3 regions of the Paenibacillus uliginis N3/975 genome follow, and region 1 is predicted to be linked to each of the others. Evidence: riboswitches for the same ligand, from Rfam matches in the RefSeq annotation. Region 1 holds a riboswitch; each other region holds the start of a gene.
The links. A riboswitch is a leader RNA that binds a small molecule or an ion and turns the genes downstream of it on or off. The one in region 1 is predicted to bind cyclic di-AMP.
Positions count from the first base shown of each region.

Region 2: another riboswitch for cyclic di-AMP. It lies ahead of B9N86_RS03970 (TrkH family potassium uptake protein); the one in region 1 lies ahead of B9N86_RS29200 (resuscitation-promoting factor).
Region 3: another riboswitch for cyclic di-AMP. It lies ahead of B9N86_RS10920 (C40 family peptidase); the one in region 1 lies ahead of B9N86_RS29200 (resuscitation-promoting factor).

Region 1 is NZ_LT840184.1:6,281,829-6,286,333, reverse strand. Features, by position in the region: gene B9N86_RS29215 (HD domain-containing protein) at 1-793, shown strand, start outside; gene B9N86_RS29210 (TatD family hydrolase) at 878-1,645, shown strand; cyclic di-AMP (ydaO/yuaA leader) riboswitch at 1,847-2,058, shown strand; gene B9N86_RS29200 (resuscitation-promoting factor) at 2,332-3,555, shown strand; gene rnmV (ribonuclease M5) at 3,675-4,226, shown strand; gene rsmA (16S rRNA (adenine(1518)-N(6)/adenine(1519)-N(6))-dimethyltransferase RsmA) at 4,223-4,505, shown strand, end outside.
Region 2 is NZ_LT840184.1:849,480-853,984, forward strand. Features, by position in the region: gene uvrC (excinuclease ABC subunit UvrC) at 1-623, shown strand, start outside; gene B9N86_RS03965 (CPBP family intramembrane glutamic endopeptidase) at 657-2,327, opposite strand; cyclic di-AMP (ydaO/yuaA leader) riboswitch at 2,609-2,751, shown strand; gene B9N86_RS03970 (TrkH family potassium uptake protein) at 2,814-4,157, shown strand; gene B9N86_RS03975 (potassium channel family protein) at 4,174-4,505, shown strand, end outside.
Region 3 is NZ_LT840184.1:2,297,475-2,301,979, reverse strand. Features, by position in the region: gene B9N86_RS10930 (2Fe-2S iron-sulfur cluster-binding protein) at 1-160, opposite strand, end outside; gene B9N86_RS10925 (phosphotransferase family protein) at 192-1,169, opposite strand; gene B9N86_RS10920 (C40 family peptidase) at 1,262-1,735, opposite strand; cyclic di-AMP (ydaO/yuaA leader) riboswitch at 1,740-1,871, opposite strand; gene B9N86_RS10915 (Mrp/NBP35 family ATP-binding protein) at 2,388-3,458, shown strand; gene B9N86_RS10910 (ferredoxin family protein) at 3,538-3,777, opposite strand; partial or broken gene cdaS (sporulation-specific diadenylate cyclase CdaS) at 4,073-4,505, opposite strand, start outside.

The DNA of each region.
Region 1 (4,505 bases):
TCCGCTGGATGCAGACCGGATGGATTACCTGCTGCGCGACGCATACTACACGGGTGTTAATTATGGCACGATTGATATAGACCGGATATTGCGGATGCTCCGCCCGTATCGGGACCGGGTGGTGGTGAAAGAATCAGGAATGCACGCGGTGGAAGATTATTTGATGTCTAGGTATCAGATGTACTGGCAGGTTTATTTTCATCCGGTGACCCGAAGTTCGGAGATTATACTGAGGCAAATCTTCAGGAGAGCGAAGGAACTATACCGCGAAGGTTATGATTTCAGTTTTATGGTAGAGCCGTTACCAGCTTTATTTGAGGGAAATACGACGGTGAGCCAATATTTGCGTCTGGATGAAGCGTTGATTCAGACAACCTTTTTGCAGTGGACGGCTGAGAAGGATGAGCTTCTGAGTGATTTATGTGGTCGGTTTATGCATCGTAGGCTCTATAAATATGTAGAAATCGACACCATAGATAGAGAGACCGTCGACGGAATCCGCCAGGCGTTTCGTGATGCGGGACTCCACCCGGATTATGATTTCGAGATTGATTATCCGACCGATCTTCCTTATGATGAATTTCATTCCGGATCGCCTGAGAGCGATAAACAGATTTTGTTGCTGGACAGACATGAACATGTGCGTGAAATATCCGAAGTATCTGATATAGTGCGCTCTATTAGCGGGATTCACCGCGGGCGATACCGTCTATACTTTCCTGAGGAAAAGGTGAGGAACGTTTTGAATACCTTGCCGGAGGATGTCAAAAGCGTGTTTGGACAAGTTAGATAAAATAGATATAAGTAAAGTATTGAACAGCTAGAACCGGCGGTTATTACTGTGCTGGTCTGCGACAAGAAAGGAGATTGTTTATTTATGTTATTCGACACACATACACATCTGGATGCTCCCGAGTTCCACGAAGATCGTGAGGAGGTTATCAACCGCGCCTTGGAAGCCGGTGTAACCCGAATGATCAACATCGGCTTTAACCGGGAAACGATTCCTTCGACCATGAAATTGGCGGAAACTTATGATTTTATTTATGCGGCAGTGGGTTGGCATCCCGTAGATGCGATCACGATGAAGGACGGAGATTTGGAATGGATCGCTACTCTTTGCAGTCATGAGAAAGTAGTGGCTATCGGTGAAATCGGCCTGGATTACCATTGGGACACCTCTCCCAAGGAAGTTCAGCATGAGGTGCTGCGTAGGCAGATTGGTTTAGCACGGGAATTGAACATGCCGATTGTTATTCATAACCGGGATGCACATGAGGATATCGTGAAGATTTTGAAAGAAGAGAAGGCGTCAGAGGTCGGTGGAGTGATGCACTCCTTTTCTGGCAGCTGGGAAACGGCCAAGCAGTGCCTAAATATGGGTTTCCATATTTCTTTCGGCGGGCCGATAACGTTCAAAAATGCGAGACAGCCAAAAGAGGTCTTAGCACAGGTCCCGATGGACCGACTGCTCATCGAAACCGACTCCCCTTATTTAACGCCTCATCCGTTTCGGGGGAAGCGTAATGAGTCTGCTCATGTGAAATTAGTGGCCGAGGCAGCGGCTGAGATTAGGGGCCTGTCTCTGGAAGAATTAGGTTCAATTACGACCAAAAATGCTCTGGAACGATTTGGTATTAAATGAAATCGAGAGCAAATGCGATGAAAAACAGAGCATTAACGACCAATTAAAGTTTTTTAACCGAAAAAGGCGACGATATTACAATATTTTAACCTTTTATCTGAAAAAATGTGGTTGATTGTTGCTTTACAACCTGCATAGAAACAGGATATCATCTTTTCAGTGATAAGAAGCTGATCGGAAAACGAACAGCCGAATATTTTATGAACCGTCTCGCTTAATCTCCGATATTCGGAGAACGGGGGAACCGATACAGGAATAGCTGGCAATCATGCTGCGCTCCACTGTATTTGATTTCTTTTTGGGTCTTTGGGGTGAATTTGAAGGCAGCCGCCATGAGCGGGTGACTTGAGATAGGGCGTCTCTCTTACGTCCGAACCCGACAGCTAACTCCGTAAGCGTAAGTAAGAGAGGCAAACTCGTGCATGCTATTTTCCAGATTCTAGACATCAGGAAGCCACGAAAGAGTCTCTATAACTCTTTCTTTGGCTTTCTTTTATTTTAGAATATTGGAGACAGTATCGTCATACTTTTGGTAAACAGGAGGTGACGATCGTATGGACGGGAAGACGGGGATTAACGCAGGGTGTAGATAGATAGCAGGGCACCCTGTGAGACAATTTGCTATAGTCACGTCAAATGCAATCATGCGTTACCTAGACGGCGGGACTATGAAGGAGGATGACATAGTGGGCGTTATTCAACCAGAAGAGACCCATGAATCACAATCATCCAGCATGTCTTACGCATTACGATGGAAGCATGAGAATTTGCGTCACCTAATGCTGGCCGCCATTGGCGCCATCGCAATTACAGTGCTCGTACTTCTGATTGTTCACAATCAGGCGGGCAAAGAAATTCACCTTGTGGTTGACGGACGTGTCACCACAGTGGAAACCCGAGAGGCTATGCTTCATGAAGTGCTGGATGAGCAGGCCATCTCCCTGAAACCGCAGGATGAGGTTTCCATGCCGTTAAACGGTGTGCTCCAGGATGGAGACCGTGTATTTATTAAACTCGCAGTACCTGTAAAAGTGACTGCAGACGGTAAAGTAAACACAATATTTACTACCCAAGATACGGTTGGAAATGTGCTTAAGGAAACAGGCATTTCAATCAAGGGCGAAGATACAGTAAAGCCTTCCCTGGAAACGAAAATTATTGAAAAAGCAGACATTCGCGTCGTTCGCGTCACGAAACAAACGGTTAAGCAAACTGAAAACCGCTCTTTCCGTGTCATCAAAACGGCAGATCCTTCTCTTGTGAAGGGCGATAACCGGGTGATTCAAAGTGGTAAGCCGGGCATCGTGGTTAACCATATCGAGAAAGTCTACGAGGACGGAAAGCTTGTTTCAAAAAATGTGATAAACAAAGAGATACAGCGTAAGACGAAGGATAAAATTATTGCAGTTGGCACGAAAAAAGTAGTAGTGCCTGAAGCACCTGTTATTGAAACTGCGTCTGCTGACAGAACCACGACTGCAAATGCTACCGTGAGAACGGCAGCCAAGGAATCGAGTCCAGAAAAGCCAGCAGTTAAGGCGGCATCCGCAAAAGTTAAAGTTAACAATGTGGTTTCCAGAGCCGGAGTTGACTTCGAATATAAAAAAGTACTAAACAATGTTTCTATGACAGCTTATTCCGCCGAACAGAAAGGCATCGGTACCCGCACAGCTTCCGGTACACGCGTAACGGAAGGACGTACGATTGCGGTGGACCCGAGTGTGGTTCCAATCGGTTGGTGGGTATATATTGAGGGCGTAGGCTTCCGCCGTGCAGAAGATACTGGTGGTGCCATTAAAGGCAACAAAATTGATGTCTATTTTGATTCTTTAAAAGCGGCATACAATTTTGGGCGTAAAAGCGGGCATACCGTTTATGTGATTGGCCCTGTGAAACCAGAGCTTAATTAACGCATGAATTCCGTTTTACATTGCCATGCTAATGCTATACTATTTAATTAATATTAATGTGATGCTAAGAAGAGGATGAATCATCCTCTTCTTTTGTTTTGGGAAGGAAGAAACAGGGAATGATCAAAGAAGTCATTGTCGTGGAGGGCCGGGACGATACAGTGGCTGTGAAGCGGGCTGTTGAAGCAGACACGATTGAAACCGGAGGATCGGCCATTAACAGCCACACACTGAAACGAATTGCATTGGCGCAAGAACGGCGCGGAATCATTATTTTAACCGATCCGGACCATGCCGGAGAGCGGATCCGTAAGATTATCGACACTAAGGTCCCTGGCTGCAAGCATGCCTTCATTCCGGAAGCCGATGCAACGCGAAAAGGAGACATCGGGGTGGAGAATGCCTCGCCGGAGGCGATTCGCCATGCGCTGGAACGATTGCATACGTCATTTGAAGGATCGGAAAGCCTTATTGGGCTGGATGACCTGATTGAGGCTGGGCTGATTGTGCATCCGCAGGCTGCAGCGAGACGGATGGCGATGGGCAACCTGCTCGGCATTGGATATTGTAACGGCAAACAGTTTCATAAACGGCTGGCCATGTTTCAAATATCACGTGAAGAATTCGCAGCAGCGCTCGCTCAGCTGGAAGAGGGAGGTACAGAGCTATGACACGGATTGATGATATTTCAACCCCGAGAAGAACGAAGGAGATTATACAGCGTCATGGCTTCTCGTTTAAGAAGAGTCTTGGACAAAACTTTCTCATCGATCAAAATATACTGTTCAAAATTGTAGAGGCCGCTGATCTGGATAAGGAAAAAGGCGCACTGGAGATCGGTCCCGGCATTGGAGCTTTAACGGAGAAGCTGGCACAGACAGCAAACAGAGTTACAGCCGTGGAGATTGATCAGCGGCTTATTCCGATATTACAAGAGGTACTTGAGCCGT
Region 2 (4,505 bases), 1.0 Mb from region 1:
CGAACATACAGGGGACGAACCCGGTCTCTGCCATGGTTGTGTTTATTAACGGCAAACCTGACAAGAAGGAATACCGGAAGTATAAGATTCGTTCCGTGCAGGGGCCGGACGACTATGAGACGATGCGAGAGGTTATACGGAGGCGCTATGAACGGGTGCTTAAGGAAAATCTGCCTATGCCCGATTTGATCGTAGTGGATGGAGGTAAGGGCCAAATTTCTGCAGCCGTGGATGTGCTGGAGAATGAGCTGGGTCTGTTCATTCCGGTCTGCGGACTTGTTAAGGATGCTAAGCATAAGACGGCGCAACTGATGGTGGGTGATCCGCCAGAGCCTGTGTCGCTGCCTCGTGACAGTCAGGAGTTTTATTTGCTCCAGCGTATACAGGATGAGGTTCACCGTTTCGCGATATCTTTCCACCGTGACCAGCGGGGGAAATCGATGGTTACCTCTAAGCTGGATGCGATTCCGGGAATCGGAGAGAAACGGCGTAAGATGCTCCTGAAGCATTTTGGATCTGTTAAAAAGATTAAAGAGGCCAGTATTGATGACTTCCGGCCTTTGTCTATAGGCGATAAACTCGCTAAGGAGATTTTAAGTGCACTGCGTGATGAGGAGTCGTAATATATTTGTGGAAAAGGAGAAACGGCCTCCGTCCTATATGGACGGATAAGCCGTTTCTTTTTTTAATGTATTGAATTTGTAGATTACGTAACCGACGATGGCCGGCAAAATAATGTAGAAGATCCCCATCCACAAGTTAACCGGATCGTTCATCATCATGAGACTGAAGCCCATCAGAATGCTGTTGAACACTACATGCGCGAATACGGCGGCCATGTATCCGTAGCGCAAGAAGATGAAGCTGAACAGAAGTCCGATGATGACCAGCTCAATCGGTCTTGAGATGACCGGATAGATCGGATACAAAGTGTGGCCGAGGGCCCAGATGATCGAGGTGATGAGGCTGGCCACGAACGTGTTGCGGACGATTTTTTTAACCATTTTAATACCGAACAGACGGTAGACAGCCTCTTCCGATATACCTGCAAACCAGGCCATCAACGGAAATAGCCATGGGTACAACATGTTAAAAGGCGATTGCGAGGCATCTGTTGTAGACCAGGTATTGAGTGTAAGACCCAGCGCGATAAAGATCAGGGACTGTACACCGAGCAGAATGCAAGCCCACAAATACCCGAGTTTCATGCTTTCCAGCACGTATACGCCATAACCGGGTTCTTTGGCGCGCGGCCATGGATTTAATCCGTCTTCCTTACGCCACAATCCGTTCCCTCCGACGAGTGAGAAGTAGAGCAGGGCTGAGAATACGAGGGAGTAGCCCACATAAAAGATCATGATACCTTTAATGCTGGCATCGCTCATTCCGTCAGCTTTAAAGACTGGCAGCAGGTTATAAGTGTTCAGCATTTGAATAACAAACAACAGTAAAGCAAGGAAAATACCCCTTTTAAAAGAAGTATGAGCTTTGGTTTTTACGCTGTAGACGATTGCCAGAACGCCCAAAACCAGTGTAAACAATCCGTAGCCCAGCAATGTAAGCAAGGTGGCGTTAAGCGTCTGCTTCTCCACATAGGCGGTGTGAGCACTAGGAACGGAAAATACAGGCTCGTACGAACGCAGTTGGCGGTCTTCAAAGGAGAAGTTCAGCCGAAGACGGGAGTCTCCGATCTTAGTTTCCGGGTCCTCATATTTCAGACCAGGTTCCCCTTCGCCAGTAATTCGTTCAAGCTTGGACGTATCATAACCTGCTCGGTGAAGCCAAGGTGCAGCAAGCGCCTCTTTCTCGGCTAGCGATATGCCGCCTTCGATCATCAGGAGCATCTGCGTTCGTACGCCGCCCATCTGCAGCATGGCCCCTTTGTAACTGGAGCCGGCCATATCATAGGAAAAACCGGCGATACCCGCGTTCTGCATATGTACATCCACATTTAAGGATGTCCCATCATTTTGATCAAACCTTACGCGATAAACATCATAAGGATATTTGCTTTCGAACTTTTTGTTATATTCGGTCAGCAACTTTTCTTTGGATAGATACCCGTATACATCGGATCGGGATTGGTATGTAACGAGAGGTTCTTTACCTGGTGCGATGTTGTACTGCAGCTGTTCCTCTACGAAGCGTTCAGCGGCCTCTGCTGCTGCCCCTTTGGTTATCATCTCGGGAGCTTTTACCTCTAGCGTGTCAGAGGCAGTAGACGGAAATACCTGAAAAATTAGAAACAGAATCAGGCCGATTGCCCCGAGCACCATTAAAGGTTTTTTGTTCGACTGAAGTTTAAGGGGCTGTCCTGCTTTATTCATGTCATTCCTCCTTGGTAATAGGGGTTAGAAACCGTTCGAGACGTTTCTTTCATGGAGACATAAAGCCAATATAACATAGATATGTAAGCTGCAAACGGCTTATCCCATTCAAAATTATGAAAGATACGATGAAAACGAAGGAAAGATTTCGAAAACCTCAGAAAACCATGTGCTACTACTCTTGAATATGCCCAATTTCGTTCTTTTTTAAGTTAATTTACGCTAAAAGCGGCTTTGGGTTCCTAAGGGTATTGCGTTATAATCACATCATGTTAATTGAATAGATAGATCAGCCGAATTTCGTAACGAAAATGGGGGAACCATTTAATTGGGGTGAATTTCTTTGCTGTATAGCAGGGAATAGGGCGACCTGTGATATGCCCGAATCCGTCAGCTAACCTCGTAGGCTGCAGCACAGGAACCCAAACGCGTAAGGCATTGGATTTCCAGTGTCTTTTTTTCTTTGACTTTTTTGAAGAGGTGAATATGTTGACTTCCAAATTATTTTGGCTCCGCTTGTCGCCGCCGCAGATTCTTGTCATGGGGTTCGGAGGAATTATCACGATTGGAACCTTGCTCCTAATGCTGCCGATTTCCAACACGACAGGGGAACCGCTGAACTTTATGGATGCCTTATTCACTGCGACATCCGCGACCTGTGTTACCGGTCTTGTGGTGGTGGATACAGGAACATTCTTCAGTTCCTTCGGACAGGTAGTCATCATGCTCCTGATACAGATAGGTGGTTTGGGTTTCATGACCATGGCCACGCTGTTTGCGCTTGTATTAAAGCGCCGTATTTCATTAAAAGATCGTCTTATCCTGCAGGAAGCGATGAATCAGTCATCGATGGAGGGTATCGTTCGACTGATCCGCAGGGTTCTGCTGTATTCCTTGGTGATTGAAGCTTGTGGTGCGCTGCTGTTGACCCTTCGCTGGGCATTTGATATGCCTTTTGGGAAAGCTTTGTACTATGGAATATTTCATGCGGTAACGATGTTTAACAATGCGGGATTTGACCTGTTCGGTGAATTCAGAAGTTTGACCGGGTACGTGTACGATCCATTAGTCAATTTTGTAGTTATGTTCTTGATCGTATCCGGAGGAATTGGATTTATCGTCATGGCTGATCTAGTTGATTATAAAAAAAGCCGGAAGCTGTCACTGCATTCCAAGGTGGTTTTGTCCATGACAGGCGCGCTTATTTTGATAGGGGCAGTTGTCATATTCATATTTGAATTCACGAATCCGAAAACATTAGGATCGCTGAATTGGGGTGGGAAAATTCTTGGCTCCTTCTTTCAATCGGTCACACCGAGAACGGCAGGAGCCAATACACTCGATATAACCGGTTTACGTCAGGCTTCACAGTTTTTCATAGTTATTCTGATGTTTATAGGAGCTTCCCCGGGATCAACGGGGGGCGGGATTAAAACGACGACATTTACGATGATGATCGCTGCTGTCATTGCTATGATGCGGGGCAAAGATGAGATTGTACTGTTCCGGTACCGGTTGGTTCAGGAACGGGTTCTTAAAGCGCTGACCATTACGCTGCTTGCTCTGCTGCTGGTAATCACCGTAGCCATGATTCTTTCAACGACAGAAGACAGCAGCTTTCTCTCTATACTGTTCGAGGCAACATCCGCGTTTGGCACAGTGGGGCTGTCGATGGGATTGACACCGCACTTGTCATTGTTCGGAAAACTTCTGATTAGCATTACGATGTTTGCGGGACGACTTGGGCCTCTAACGCTTGCATATGCATTAGGCCCTAAAAAGGGTAAGGAATTGTATCGTCATCCAGAAGGAAAAATGATTATTGGATAAGGAGATTGGCTGAGAAATGAAACCAAAGCAGTTTGTGGTAATAGGGCTCGGACGATTCGGATCAAGTCTGGCGCTTGAACTGATGGATTTAGGTTACGAGGTACTCGGGATCGACCGGGATGAAGAAGTGGTCGAGGATATGAGTGAGTTCCTCACCCATACCGTGGTTGCCGATGCGACGGATGAAGAAGTACTTAAGTCACTCGGAATACGGAACTTTGATTGCGGCATTGTAGCAATTGGTGACGAGATCCAGACGAGTATTTTGGCGGCAATTCTTCTGAAGGAGTCAGGTGTAGCCACCGTCGTTGCCAAGGCAATATCCGTATTGCACGGCCGGGCATTGGA
Region 3 (4,505 bases), 2.5 Mb from region 1:
CCGTCAAACCAATCACGGGCGCAACGAATCGTTGAATATTTCTTCCTTTTAGTTCTACGATTTGCTCTTCTGTTTCTTCGTGGATGTTATTCCCGATCGCAGCAGAACTCTCCGAAACCGAGTTATTCTTTCCCTCCCGGCCTTTCCAAAATTTAAACACGCTTTATTCCCCCTCAATGAGTTCATTAAGCTTATGTACACTTGAAGTCAGGCATCAGATGGGTATGAATCAACTCCTTAAATTCAGAAATATTAGACATTTCCCCGATACCTTTGCCTGTATGTTTTTCATAAATGGATTTTACAAAGTTCGCACCAAAGTCATGCAGCATCGTCCCCGCAAATAGCAGGTCAATAAACTCACTGTATTTCAGATTCCTACACTTTATAAACTCATGGACAGTTTCTACATCACTTTGAAACAACTCAAACACAATCCCAGGATACTCATATTCTATCGGTGCAACGGAGCTGTCAGCAAAATCAATAATATAAACTTGATCCTTCGAATCAATTATTACATTGTCACCCGTAAGATCTCCATGAACATGTATGCAGGTACCGAGCTCATGATGGTTCAGAAAATGCTCAATCTGTTTTCTTAACTCAGGAGACACAACCTTCCAGCGATCATTATGGATTGCTCTCTCAATGATCACATCACGACTCACTTCTTGGTCAGGCAGCGTGTTCAACTTTACCATATCCTCCTGCAGCTTACCTACGAAATCACGCTTTTGCTCAACCGTAAATCCATTTATGGCGTCACCAGCACTTTGGCCTTCGATAAAATCCATAATGATATACTTGAATTCATATTTATCATTAATTTTGGACGCGGCTACAATATTCGGTGTGCGTACGCCTTGGTCAATCGCTCGTTGCATCGCCGACCGTTCAGCTTTATAGTCCTGATCCGTATTCATTCCAGACGAAGTCGGTGCAAAAATTTTGATCACGTAAGATCCTGCTTTGAAGACGGCATTTGTTCCCGGTGTTAGATGAGAGATATCTTCCGCTCCCATTAATCGTTCCCTTACAAATATCTCCTGAATCAGAGGTCTAAAATCCTCGATGGATTGATAAACAGCTCCCCAGCTGTTCCAATCATTAATTTCTTTAGTAAACAAATACGACATTTCGTAATCAACCCCCCAGTTGAATCTCATACAATTAGATCAACACTCTTTACCTACATATAGTAACATCATACAACAAAAAGCCCGCGAATTCATCGCGGACTTCTATTGGTTGCGAAATATTAATTCATACTGCCTACCATCTGAACATAATTTTCTTGACTGATGACACGACGCGCTGTTACATAACGATTCTTATAGTAGGATTCCGAGAGCTTGCTGATTCTTACTCCTCTGCTAGTGGAGGCATGAGCGAACTCATCATTACCAATATAGATTCCTGCATGCGAGATACCGCGGCCACTTGTATTAAAGAAGACCAAATCTCCCAACCGAAGATCATCTTGATCCACGTGAACACCAGCTTCTGCTTGTGATACCGAAGTTCGCGGCAAATCGAGATTATATTTATCAAATATGTACAAAATAAATCCGGAGCAGTCGAAACCGCTTACAGTTGCTCCTCCCCATTTATAAGGAGTTCCTACTAGTTGTGTAACTTCACTCTGAAGCTTCGTCTGATCAGCGTATGCCGTAAAGGCGCCAGAGGAAAAAATAAGTGCAGACCCTAGTAAAGATAATACGACTTTCTTCAAATACACTTTCTCCCTTCGGTGCCTACGGAGTTAGCTAAGGGTTCGGTTGAAGGTCTCCTATATTCCCTTGACTTCAAGAATAATTCACCCAGATCGGTTCCCCCGTTTTCAAAACGAAATTCGGCAAATTCATTAAAGTTTTGTAACTCTATCATAATGTAGTATATTTTGAGGTGATATGTCAATCGTATTCAGTAACAAAATTGTAATTTTATTCTGCAAATCTCGCTAATCACCCGTCATGCCCTGCAGTGATGTCAACTAACAGCAGATTGACCCGTTTTTCTATTTATCGCTCGTATTTTCGTTGGACTCTCGGAAGTAATGTAACTGCTTGGATAATTAATCCCAACGCAATATAAATAAAATGTACAATGGAGAACCCGTTTATGATACCTACTTCCTGTTCTTATTTATTACAGTTTACTAAATATTTCACAAGTTGAAAGTGATATATAATGATCACTGCCTGAAGATCTTTGCCGTCATATACTGTCGCTGCATACTGAACACCTTTGTTGACTAGCCCTTTCTCTTTCTTTAAACTGAACTTGATTATCAGTTTTAAGGAGGGACTTACGAATGTTGGCTTACCAGAACTCTTTATCAACTTTCAGATATCCGCATTGTCATAGTTTTGTACAGGTGACTTATGAATAGAGAAGTATTTGATCGTGAAATGACGAAGATACTCGACTCCGAATTGAAGCTTCCCTTGATTCAAATAGGATTAATCCGTGATGTCATGCTGAAAGAAGACAAAGCAGCGATGACTCTAATAACCACAGAGCTAGAACAGGAGCAAGGCATAACAGAAATACGCTGTAAACAGATTGAAGGGCTATTGCGCACAATGGGAATGACAGACATACATATTAGGGTCAAGCAAGTTTCTGCCGAGGAGAAGCATAGCATAACTGTTCGAGCACAGGAGATGAAACCTTCTGGCCAACAGCCTGCCAATAGAGGGGGGGCACAGGGTTCTTTTCCAGTAAGTCCTTTGATTAAAGCGGGTGTCCAATTTATAGCGGTAGCCAGCGGAAAAGGCGGCGTCGGAAAATCGACCGTTACACTGAATCTGGCTCTATCATTGCAGAAGGCCGGAAAGAAAGTTGGAATCATTGACGCAGATATTTACGGTTTCAGTATACCGGATATGATGGGAATACATGAGAAGCCAGAACCTACGAATAGCCGGCCCACACCGATAGAAAGTGACGGTGTTCAAGTCATATCAACCGGATTTTTTGTTAAAGGTAACGACCCTGTCCTGTGGCGGGGACCCAGACTAGGAAGAATGCTGTCCAGTTTTTTGAATGATGTGATGTGGGGGCCACTGGACTATATGCTCATTGATCTCCCACCTGGGACAGGTGATATCGCTCTGGCTGTTCATCAGATGATACCTGAATGTTCTGAAATTATTGTCACTACACCACAGTCCACAGCAACAGTCGTTGCAGAGCGTGCGGGACTAATGGCCCTTCAGACCAATCACCGTATTCTCGGCGTTGTGGAGAACATGTCTTATTATGAAGATCCTTCAGGCACCAAGCATTATATCTTTGGCAAGGGTGGCGGGGAAAAGCTGGCGAACCAGCTGAATACGTCCCTACTCACCCAGATTCCAATTGTTCCTGATGATCTGGAATCGACTAAGCCGAATCTACTCAGCTCCATTTACGATAATCTGGCTCATCACATTATTCAATCTTCTTCATAAATGCATGACAAATACACCCTTCCAATATGGTGACCGGATTGCTCCGCACCTGCTCGGAAGGGTGTTATTTTCGTATGATTTAATTTTTGTTTTTGTAGTATTCCACAGCCTTCTCATAGTAAGGCTTTTCTTCTTCTGGCAAATCATCGATATAAAATACTGCTGTCACAGGACAAGCCGCTTCACAAGCACCGCAAGAAATACAAATATCCGGGTCAATATAGAACTGGTCCTCTCCTTCTTCAATGCAATCAACAGGACATACGTCAACGCATTCTCCCGCTTTCTCGTCTATGCAGGCTGAACCTATAACATACATGTGATTACTCCCCTCTCCATTGTACTAATCTAGCTTTCTTTTAATCATACATCATAAATAGGAATAATAGGACAAAAAAATCTAGATTCAGTACTTTTTAAACATAAACATATAATAATTATGTGGATCATTGATAATTTTGTCAATACTACCCTACAGCTATATAAATAAATGATATGCCAGCCAACGCTAAGTGTTGACTGGCATATCATTTACGTATACGAATCGAACTCGTTTCCATTTTTATTCCCTGAGGTAGCCGTAGTATATAATCAGTACTTTGATAGTGTAATTTCTATTGAGGCTCATGAGTCGTAATTGGATACAGGTTTCCGTTTAGGGCAAATGAAACTTTACCTGTTTCGTCCGATACTACTAGTACGAGGGCATCACTTCGTTCAGTTAAGCCTAAAGCAGCACGATGCCGTGTGCCAAGTTTTTGATCACCTGTAAATCTGTCTGAAAGTGGAAGAACATTGGCTGCCGAAACGATCTGATTAAGACTTACAATGACAGCATCATCATTGGGTGGATTACCGGGGAAAAAAATGGATTCTAACAAAGAATGGGTCAACTCTGCTCCTATCGAAATACCTGGTCTAATCAATGATTCAAGAGAATCTTCCCGTTGGATCACAATTAAACCACCATGTCTCGATTTCGACATGTTTTGTATACAAATTGATAATTCAGGATACTTGTCTGTAAATGGAGACAAATAACAGTTC